Linked DNA regions of Thiosulfativibrio zosterae. The protein of the gene in region 2 interacts with the protein of the main gene of each other region in a pairwise test. Links are inferred from orthologs where the notes say so. Each region holds a gene or a part of one and is shown on either strand. Other genes may lie near its edges.

The links. The genes of interacting proteins can lie anywhere in the genome.
Region 1: the proteins of rlmB (region 2) and THMIRH_RS02790 interact in binary tests that used the Escherichia coli proteins (3 or more experiments, as listed by UniProt). The link is inferred for Thiosulfativibrio zosterae from one-to-one orthologs.
Region 3: the proteins of rlmB (region 2) and tsaE interact in binary tests that used the Escherichia coli proteins (3 or more experiments, as listed by UniProt). The link is inferred for Thiosulfativibrio zosterae from one-to-one orthologs.

What each region holds. Positions count from the first base shown.
Region 1 is NZ_AP021888.1:662,564-666,126, reverse strand. Bases 313-3,300 are described here. They hold THMIRH_RS02790 (NAD(P)H-hydrate dehydratase), read left to right. Parts: upstream 313-1,065; coding sequence 1,066-2,535; downstream 2,536-3,300. Other genes in these bases: THMIRH_RS02785 (5-(carboxyamino)imidazole ribonucleotide synthase), read right to left, coding at 2,570-3,300; THMIRH_RS02795 (undecaprenyl-diphosphate phosphatase), read left to right, coding at 313-1,060. Also shown: THMIRH_RS02800 (class I SAM-dependent methyltransferase), read left to right, coding at 1-280; more of THMIRH_RS02795, read left to right, coding at 293-312; more of THMIRH_RS02785, read right to left, coding at 3,301-3,563. UniProt on the Escherichia coli protein: Bifunctional enzyme that catalyzes the epimerization of the S- and R-forms of NAD(P)HX and the dehydration of the S-form of NAD(P)HX at the expense of ADP, which is converted to AMP.
Region 2 is NZ_AP021888.1:1,922,374-1,925,948, reverse strand. What follows is about bases 468-3,467. They hold rlmB (23S rRNA (guanosine(2251)-2'-O)-methyltransferase RlmB), read left to right. Parts: upstream 468-1,601; coding sequence 1,602-2,333; downstream 2,334-3,467. Other genes in these bases: THMIRH_RS08890 (PfkB family carbohydrate kinase), read right to left, coding at 2,418-3,467; rnr (ribonuclease R), read left to right, coding at 468-1,605. Outside these bases: more of rnr, read left to right, coding at 1-467; more of THMIRH_RS08890, read right to left, coding at 3,468-3,575. UniProt on the Escherichia coli protein: Specifically methylates the ribose of guanosine 2251 in 23S rRNA.
Region 3 is NZ_AP021888.1:1,761,626-1,765,142, reverse strand. Bases 313-3,254 are described here. They hold tsaE (tRNA (adenosine(37)-N6)-threonylcarbamoyltransferase complex ATPase subunit type 1 TsaE), read left to right. Parts: upstream 313-1,492; coding sequence 1,493-2,017; downstream 2,018-3,254. Other genes in these bases: THMIRH_RS08110 (N-acetylmuramoyl-L-alanine amidase), read left to right, coding at 2,084-3,254; queG (tRNA epoxyqueuosine(34) reductase QueG), read right to left, coding at 313-1,456. Also shown: THMIRH_RS08125 (transglutaminase domain-containing protein), read right to left, coding at 1-180; more of queG, read right to left, coding at 251-312; more of THMIRH_RS08110, read left to right, coding at 3,255-3,517. UniProt on the Escherichia coli protein: Required for the formation of a threonylcarbamoyl group on adenosine at position 37 (t(6)A37) in tRNAs that read codons beginning with adenine.

The DNA.
Region 1 (3,563 bases), 1.3 Mb from region 2 along the record:
TCATGTCGATTTTACTGAAGTGGCGGAATCCAGTTTTGACGCGGGGTTTAAAGTGGCCGGCTATACCACTCAAGCGCATTTTTTAATGGGCAGCGGTCTGCTTGAAATGTCGTTTGCGCCTGATGCGCCAGTGACCGAACAAATTCACATTGCCCAACAAATCAAAACCCTCACCTTGCCCGACGAAATGGGCGAAAACTTTAAAGTGATTGCCCTCACCAAGCAGCTAGATTTGAGCTTGATGGGCTTTCAATTACGCGATTTAAGACACTTACTGTAACAAGGAAACTTTATGGATATTTTTCAAGCCGCTATTTTAGGTATTATTGAAGGGCTGACCGAATTTTTACCCATCTCTTCAACGGGGCATTTAATTATTGTCAGTGACTGGTTAGGGTTGGCGCAAACCGAACAAAATAAGTCGTTTGAAGTCATTATTCAAGTTGCCGCCATTTTGGCAATTTTTTCGCATTACAAAGAAAAGTTTAGCCTTGAACACTTTAAATTGTGGGTCAATGTTGCCATTGCGTTTGTGCCCATTGGCTTAATTGGATTTTTATTCCACCACCAAATTAAAGAACTCTTCACACTGGCCACCGTGGCTTGGATGTTCATCATCGGCGGGGTGATTTTCTTAATCATGGAAAAACTCTATAACGAAGGCACACATCGCACACGCAACATAGAAGACCTAAGCCTTAGCCAAGCATTTTGGATTGGCATCGCCCAAATGGCAGCGTTAATTCCGGGCACCAGTCGTGCCGGAGCATCGATTGTTGGGGGCGTCATGGTGGGACTAGATCGCAAAACTTCTGCCGAATTTTCATTTTTACTCGCCCTGCCCGTGCTTGCGGCGGCTTCTGGACTGGACCTGCTGAAAAACTACTCAGAATTTGCCAACACTTCTTGGATGCCACTTTTGGTTGGCTTTGCGATGGCTTATATTGTTGCTTATCTCACCATGACGATTTTCTTAAAATTTTTAGACAAGTTCACCTTTAACGCCTTTGGCATTTACCGCATCGTGTTTGGTATTGTGCTATTGATTTGGTTTGTGTAAACGCCATGAACTTTTACAGCGCCGCCCAAAGCCGAGCCCTTGACCAACTTGCCATAGACCAAGGCACGGCAGGATTACTGCTGATGAAGCGCGCTGCTTTTTTTGCGTTTGAATGCCTAGAAAAGCAATGGCCCAAAGCGCGCAAGATTGGCATAGTTACAGGCGCAGGCAATAATGGTGGTGACGGATTTGCGCTGGCGCAAATTTTGGTTTTGGCGGGGTTTGAAGTGGATATTTTAATGACCGCTGCTCCCGAAACACTCAAAGGCGATGCCCTCACCTGCTATCAAGAAGTCTTAGCATTGGGTTATCAGCCACAAGCCTTTGCCGCCGCCAATCTCGCCAATGCCGATCTGCTGGTCGATGCCATTTTGGGTACAGGCTTAAATAAAGTGGTCACAGGGTTTTACGCTGACATCATCGAGCAGATGAATGCCAGCCAAATCCCCATTTTGGCGTTAGATGTGCCCAGCGGATTACAGGCAGATAGCGGTGCAGTATTGGGCATAGCCATTCAAGCGCAACTGACCTGTTGTTTTATCAGCCGCAAACTGGGGCTCTATAGTTTTCAAGGACCAGAACAGGCCGGTAAAATTCAATTTAGCCGTCTTTTTTTAGCGGACGAACTTTATGAGTCTTTTAAACCCATCGCTCAAAACCATCCCTTAAAACATTGGCTAAATACCCTGCCAAAATTTAAGCCCAGCAGCCATAAAGGCTCCAGAGGCACTTGTTGCTTGATTGGTGGCAATCACACGATGATGGGCGCAATTCAACTTGCCGGTTTGGCCTGTTTAAAATCTGGGGCAGGCCTGGTTAAAATTGTCACTCAAACTGAGCATTGTTTGCCAATTACCCAAGCCTTACCCGAACTCATGGCTTATGAAAGCAGCCATCTCAAATCGATATTACTCTCCAGTCGCGCGCTGGCGATTGGCCCCGGCTTGGGGCAAGATGCCTGGGCGATGGATTGCTTGCAACGCATTCTACCCTTGCCGCATCCAAAGGTGATTGATGCGGATGCACTGAATTTATTGGCAAATCAACAAGTCGATATTAGCTTAGCCAAGCGCAACTGGATACTCACGCCTCACCCTGCTGAAGCCGCAAGACTGCTTGCCATTACCACCGAACAGGTGCAACAAGACCGAGTCGCTGCCATTATAAAATTGCACTCAATTTATGGCGGCGTGGTGGTTTTAAAAGGCAATGGCACGTTGATTTTTGATGGTGAACACCTAGAAATTTGCACGGCGGGTAACGCGGGCATGGCGATGGGTGGCATGGGCGATGTGTTGAGCGGTGCACTGGTCAGTTTATTAGGACAAGGCATGCCATTATTTGAAGCAGCTTGCTTGGGTGTGGCATTACACGCCCAAGCCGGTGATGTGCTGGCCAATCAAATGGGCCAAGCTGGGGTCACGCCGTCAGATTTAGCCAACACCCTGAGCCAACTGCTCAGTTATGCTGGCTAAATGATATAATTTAGCCAGTTTAACTGCGGTGTATTTACTGAGGCATAAAAGCTTTGAGTTGATTTAAGCGCTCGAACAACTGTTCTTGCGTGTCGGCAATCAGATTAATATGCCCCAACTTACGGCCTTTGCGCTCAGCCTTATCATACAAATGTAAAAACACACCCGGCATTTTCAAAACTTCTTCAACAGGGCCAGTTTCACCAATAATATTCACCATCGCCGCCAAAGGTTGGCGTGGCGTGGTGTCGCCCAAGGGCATGCCGGTAATGGCGCGCACATGGTTTTCAAACTGGTCTGTCATGGCGCCTTCAATCGTCCAATGCCCCGAATTATGCACGCGTGGAGCCATTTCATTAGCCACTAAACCATTTGACGTTTCAAACAGTTCTAAAGTCAACACCCCCACATGATCCAAGGCATCTAGCAGGTTTTGCATATAGGTTTCGGCTTGCTGTTGAATCTCTGGTTTAATGTCTCTGGCAGGCGCAATGGTATAGCGCAAAATGCCTTCGTGATGTACATTTTGCACCAGCGGATAATACACATGCTCGTTATGGGCATTACGCACCGCCACCAAAGACAACTCGCGTTTAAAGTTCACAAACCCTTCTAAAATCAACTCTCGACCGCCAATTTCTGACCAGGCCTGGTTAATTTGATCGGCATTTTTAAGCACAAACTGCCCTTTGCCGTCATAACCTTCGGTGGTGGTTTTGAGCACGGCAGGCAAACCAATATGCTCAACCGCTTGCTGTAAACTTTCAAGTGAATCAACAATTTCATAAGGCGCACAGGGAATGTTCAATTCGTCAAACAACCCTTTTTCGCGCCCGCGATGTTGCGTCACATATAAAGATTTTTCACCTGGATAAACGGGGATGGTTTTAGAAATTTCACGCACCAATTCAACTGAGGTATTTTCGCTTTCATAGGTCATGACATCGGCAAACTCAACCAGCGTCTTGAGCGAATCCACTTCATCTGTTTGGGTAAACATGTGCCCCAACAACGCAGACGGCTCATCA
Region 2 (3,575 bases):
TTGTTGGCGGAATTGGACGCCATTCCAAACGAATTGACCGAAGCCGATTTGGAAGATCGCAAAGATTTGCGATCTTTGAACTTGGTCACCATTGATGGAGAAGACTCTAAAGATTTCGATGACGCGGTTTATGCTAAGCGTCGCAAAAATGGTTGGCGTTTAGTGGTAGCGATTGCGGATGTTTCGCATTATGTGAAAGTGGGCTCTGCTTTAGATAAAGAAGCGTTTGAGCGAGGCACTTCGGTTTATTTTCCGCAACGTGTTATCCCTATGTTGCCAGAAAAGCTTTCTAACGAATTGTGTTCATTAAATCCTAAAGTTGACCGTTTATGTATGGTCTGCGATATGTATATTGACGATACCGGCAAGTTGGAGCGCACGCAATTTTATCAAGCGGTGATGAACTCAAAAGCGCGTTTAACCTACAACCAAGTGCATGACATTTTACATAACCCCGATAGTCCACACCGTGAAACCTTTGCTGAGTTTTTAGATGATTTGGATGCCTTAAATGGTTTGTTCCAAGTGCTGAAACAAGCCAGAGAAGAGCGCGGTGCATTAGAGTTTGAAACAACTGAAACGCGTATTGTGTTTGATGGTGAACGCAAAATCGAAAAAATCATTCCGGTAGTGCGCAATGAAGCTCACAAGATTATCGAAGAATGTATGTTGATGGCCAATGTCGCGACAGCACGCTTCTTAAAGTGGCACAAAGTACCGATGTTGTATCGCGTGCATGAAGCGCCCGGTGAAGAAAAGTTAGCCAGCTTAAGAACCTTTTTAGGGGATTTTGGTGTGCAGATGGATTTCAGCGAAGAAGCACCAACCGCTCATGATTTTGCCGCGATCGCTCAAAAGGTGCAAGGCCAGCCTTACGAACATTTGGTTCAAACGGTTTTGTTGCGCAGCATGAAGCAAGCGGTTTATCAGCCTGAAAACAAAGGTCACTTTGGTTTGAATTATGAGTACTACACGCACTTTACTTCACCCATACGCCGTTACCCTGATTTATTAATTCACCGTGCCATTCGTCATGTATGGACTAAAAAACCGGTTGAAGCTTTTGAACACTCAGAAGCTGCCATGGTTGGTTTAGGGCAACATTGTTCGGATATGGAACGACGTGCCGATGAGGCCACGCGTGATGCGGTGACTTTCTTAAAATGTGAATATTTATCTCACCGCTTGGGTGAAGAATACGAAGCCGTGGTCACTGCTGCAACCAATTTTGGTTTATTTGTAGAATTGGCCGACCTCTATGTAGAAGGTTTGGTGCATATTACAGAGTTGGGTGAAGACTATTTCCATTATGACAATGCGCGCCATTGTCTAAAAGGTGAAAGAACAGGTCAGGTTTTCCGTTTGGGAGACAAGATTCGAGTACAGGTTGCGCAAGTCAACTTAGATGATCGTAAAGTGGATTTAAAATTTATTTCAGCAGCGAATGCAGAAGATTTTGAATCTAATGATGAGGCTGACGCTTCAGAAGTTGACTCTAATGAGGGTAATGAAAAGCCGAAGCGTCCTCGTAAAGGTCGTAATCGTAACTACCGTGGAAAAGGCGGGCGTTCGCGTAGCAAAAAATCAGTAGGTTCTGGCGAATGAAGCAAGAGCAAATCTATGGCTTGCATGCGGTTGAAAAGTTTTTAAAACAATCGCCGCATTTAATTTATCAAATGGTCTTTGAAAAAGGGCCTATGAATAAACGACAGCAAGCATTACAAGACCAGGCTAAAAAACTCGGTGTAACCTTGTCATTTGAGACGAAAGCTTTCTTTAATAAATTTGAAGGGTTGCACCAAGGTGTTGTCGCGACAGTTGCGAAACAAGACGATTTAACAGAAGCAGACTTGTTAGAGATTTTAGAAAAATCCAGCAATCCTTTGTTTTTGTTTTTAGATGAAGTGCAGGATCCACACAACCTTGGCGCTATTTTGCGAACTGCTGATGCCGTGGGTGTTACGGCAGTGATTATTCCTAAACATAATTCGGTAGGCATTAACCCAACCGTTCGTAAAGTGGCGTCGGGTGCGGCAGAAACCGTTAAGTTAATCGTAGTGAATAATTTAACGCGCACACTCAAAGATTTACAGCAAGCGGGTGTTTGGATGGTGGGCTTGGCCGGAGAAACCGACAAAACCATTTATCAGATGGACTTTAAAGGCGCTGTTGGGTTGGTGATGGGGGCAGAAGGTTCTGGTTTGCGTAAACTGACCAAAGAAACTTGTGATTACCTAGCTGCGATTCCAATGCAAGGCAGTGTTGAAAGTTTGAATGTGTCTGTTGCGGCTGGCGTTGCGTTATATGAGGCATTTCGTCAAAGGAACCTCTAACTTTACGGTCAAAAAATCGCCATGATTTTGCAAAACCAAGAAAAACCGCCCAAACTCATGCAATTGAGTTTGGGCGTTTTTTTTTCAGTCGTTTAGATAAATATCACCGTTTTCCTCAAGAGTCACTTCTAAACTTTGCAAGTAATCGTTCAAGCAAGGGCCTTCAACACACTCTCCATCATCAATTTTAAAAAAAGCATCGTGTACCGAACATTTCATGGTTTTTTCAAACGGATTAACATCAATTTTGTAGGCTTCCGTTAAGGGCACATCCTGATGCGGGCAATTGTTCACATAGGCCCTGACTTCATCTTCATATTTAATGAGTACAACCCCGTGCTTTTGACCCAGTGCCTTAACCACTAGAGTTTTGGCATTGCTGAGTTGTTTAAAGTTAGCAATGGGTTTTTTAACCGCTAAGGGGGCAAGTAAGTTGTCCAGCCCTATTTGTTGGCATTTACGAGCGGCCAAGTCACTGCCATCTTTAACGGCATAAGCTAAAGCTTTTCCTGCGGCAAGCGCGTTAATCACACCTGCATTAAAGACATCACCAGCCCCAAGACTATCGATGACTTTAATTTGCTGGGCGGGATGATGATTGACCGTTTGATTTGGACTTGAAAACCAAGCGCCATTTTCTCCCCAAGTGCAAATTAAATGGGCTTGCGGAGCGGCTTGTCGCATTGCTTTTAAACATTCTGCGCCATCCTTAAAGCCTCGTTGCTTGGCGAAATGGTGTGAGAAAAAAATCACATTGGCTTGAGTCAAGATGGCATCTATGCCAATTCGGTCTTTTTCGACTTCAAGAGAAATGGGCTGATGTGTTAAAAAAGTTTTGGCTATGTTAAGCATGCCTGGTAGATGTTCTAAGTTACGCCCCTCAAAATGCAACCAATCAAAGTCTTCAATTTCAATTTTCGCAAAAAAATCAAAGCTAACCTCTGGCAGGTCGCGATAATGCACAATTGTGCGGCTTCCATTTGATTGACTGAGGTTGATGTAGGAGGTGGGAGTTGCACCTTGAATGAACTTTTGGGTAAATTCGGTGTTAATGCCTCTTTCTTGGAGGGTTTTGGTGATCCATTTTGCCTGATCATCGGTTGCAAAAGTCGTACAAATGGCAACTTCATGCTTAAGTTGGCTCAAGGCATAAAGCGTGTTGGCAACATTTCCACCCACTTGCAGGGTCTTTTTATTAGCCCTGACCTCTGAGTCTTCAGCGGGGTAGTCATTGATACTTAG
Region 3 (3,517 bases), 160 kb from region 2 along the record:
CAGTCTTTGGCAAAGGTTGCCATAGATGTCGGTGTATTCCACCACTGGCGTAAAGGGTTCTATCAGGTATTCTTCTTGCGTAATCCATTGGTTTTCCCCACTTCTGGGACGCAACATAAGCACTAAAGGCGTTGGACCAGTAATGGTAAACTCAAAATTACAATGGGTTTTTAGCCACATATTGAATACCCTTAATAAATCTTACATTTTTAGAGTCTTTGACTATACCTGATAACCCATTCAATTGTTTTTATTGTTTAGATTTAGAGTCATTTGGACGTATCAAGACTTGTGCAGGTAAGTAATACTTTTTGGCTTTGGCAGGTGTATTTTTGACTAAAAAATGACCAGGCCTGGTTGTTTTTAGGCTGTTTTTTAGTTGTTGAAGTGCCCAAAGTCGATGTTCATTAACCAGTGCAGACTCGGTAATTAAAGCTTCTAACGCTTGCAGCGTTTGTTGATTGGGTTCGGCATTGCCCAGTGAGATGCATAAGTTGCGTTGCCATTGTTCAAAACCAATGCGGCGAATGGGGGAGCCTTCAAAATTTTTTTGAAATTGTGGCTCATCCCAAGCTAATAACTCAAGCAAACTGGCTTGGTCAAGTGCGTGTTGGCTGGCTTTAAAGGCGTTCTCAGTGGTGGGTTCGGCAAATTTATTCCAAGGGCAAACCAGCTGACAATCATCACACCCATAAATGCGATTACCCATTAAGGGCCGCAAGGCCTCGTCGATAGAGCCTTTGTGTTCAATGGTTAAATAAGAAATGCAGCGTCGCGCATCCACCAGACCATCGCCAATAATCGCCTGAGTGGGACATTCTTGAATACAGGCTGTACAAGGCCCACAGCCAGATTTTGGAAAAGGTGGGTCGGGCGGCAAAGCAATGCTCAGGTATATTTCACCCAAAAAAAACCAAGAACCGGCTTTGGGGTGAATCACCAATGAATGTTTTCCCTTAAATCCCAGCCCAGCCTTTTCTGCCAAAGCGGTTTCCATCACCGGGGCAGAGTCGCTAAAAACCCGAAATTGCAAGTTTGGGTGGTTAAGTTGTACAGATTGACGAATTTTTTCAGCCAAGCTGTTTAAACGCTTACGCATCAGTTTATGGTAATCTTTGTGCAGTGCGTAGCGTGAAATATAGGCATGATTGGATGATTGGAGCTGGGTAATCGCGTTATTGGCATCGCCATCAAAATAATTCATTCGGCAACTGATAATCGATAAAGTGCCGGGTTCTAATTCAGCGGGTCGGGTGCGTTTCGTGCCGTGTTTTGCTAAATAGTCCATTTCACCCTGAAAATTTTGCGCTATCCATTTAAAATAGGCGTTTTCGTAATAAGACAGGTCAGTGTCGGTAATGCCGATATCTGCAAAGCCTAAAGCCTTGCCCCAGTCTTTAATCTGTTGGCTAAGCATTTGTTGTTCGGCAGGTTCAAGAACTTGGGTTGGTAACATCTTTACCTTTTTAGAATTTAACCTTGGTGTTGATTAATGCATTTTAACAAAGTCAGTTTTTATTTAGCAGATGAATCTGCCACAACACGATTCGGACAAGCGTTTGCTCAAGGTTGCAAAGTTTTAAATGGCTTTGATGCAGGGTTGGTTATTTTTTTAGAAGGCGATTTAGGGGCCGGCAAGTCTTATCTATCTAGAGCCTTTATTCAATCTTATTTACCCAATCAAAAGGTCAAAAGTCCGACATATACGCTGGTTGAAAGTTATTTAACTCCCTTAGGCACGATTGTGCATTTTGATTTATACCGCTTATGTGACCCTGAAGAGTTAGAGTTTTTGGCGCTTAGGGATTTGTTATCGGGCGCCTATATTGCACTCATAGAATGGCCTTCAAAAGGCGCTGGCCAGCTACCTGAGGCAGATATGGTTGTTGAGCTGACTCACTTAGAAAACACATCACAAACCCCTGGCAGAAAACTGACCTTAACCCCTCAAAGTCAAGCCGGTTTAGCTGTCGTTAATTATTTGGCACAAACACTTGGCACGCTAATTGTTTACTAGCCCATGTATCCCTAGAGGTCTTTTTAAATAAAGGATTCTAATGATTCTAATAAATGGGAGAGAAACATGGCTAAACAGTCTTCTCAAATTAAAAAACTATTGATTTTATTGGCGGTCTTGGCATCGGCATTTGCATCCTCGCAAGCCTACGCAACCTCATTAGAAAAAATTCGTGTTGGACAAGATCCTGCCTATACGCGTGTCGTTTTCGAAATCAAAGATAATCATTCGTTTGAAGTTCAGCAGCTTAACAACCCCAGCAGACTGGTGGTGGATTTTGTTAAAGCCAAGAACAAAATCGCTTTTGATTATAAAAAACTCTTTGATAAGCGCGTCAAAGCCATCAGAGTGAATGATGATTCTCGCAGAACACGCGTGGTTTTGGATTTACGCAACGATTTTGACTATCGCTATTTTACCTTGGCTAAAACAAAGCAGGGCGCTGAGCGATTAGTGATTGATGTCAAGTCGAGTTTGGTAAAACCAGTTGCTCAACCTGCCCCGACGGTATTAGCAAACAAACCCAAGGTTGAACAGAAGCCAACACCAAAGCCAGCGCCAAAAGTTGTGGCAAGTGCAGCAGTTAAAGAAGAGCAACCTGTTAAAGCAAAATCTTCAGATCCAGTTATTGCCGCTGCGCCTAAAGTGACTCAGCCAGCACCGGTTGTCAGCATATTGCCTAAGTCTTCTTTAAAAGAAACCAAAGCGACCAATGAGCTTTTGAATGCAGGCACGCCTTTAATCGTCAAAGATGAAGTGGTCATCGCAATAGATGCAGGCCATGGCGGTAAAGATGTTGGCGCCATAGGTCACTCGGGCAAGGTATTTGAAAAAGATATTACTTTAGAAATGGCTTTGAAACTAAAAAAATATATTGATAGACAACCCGGCCTTAAAGCGGTACTGACGCGTACTGAAGATGAATTTATTCCACTCAATCAGCGAGTCAGAATTGCTCATCAAAAAGATGCTGACATTTTTATCTCGTTGCATGCCGACTCTTTTCCAACGGCTGAGGCAAGAGGTGGCTCGGTATATGTTTTGTCAACCAATGGCGCATCGAGTGTGATGGCGAGATTATTGGCTAAAAGTGAAAATGCCTCTTTACATGACATTAAGCTAAAGGGTAAAGAAAGTGATGTGGCATTTGTATTGAGCGATTTAAGCCGCGAAGCCAATATTCGCGCCAGCCGTAAATTAGCCAAAGCCGTATTAGGAGAGATGGGTGATCAAATTGAGTTACACAAAGAAACCGTTCAATCTGCAGAGTTTGCCGTTTTAAAATCGATTGATATGCCTTCATTATTGATAGAAACCGCGTTTATTTCTAACCCAGTGGAAGAGAAAAAACTCACCAATGATGCGTATCAAAGCAAAATGGCTCAGTCGATTGCCAAGGGAGTTGCATCCTTTGTCAGTAAAAATGCCAGAGAGCCTCGCTGGGGAGAAGTCCTTTATGTGCAGTACCGAGTTAAAGCGGGTGATACGCTTTCTCAAATT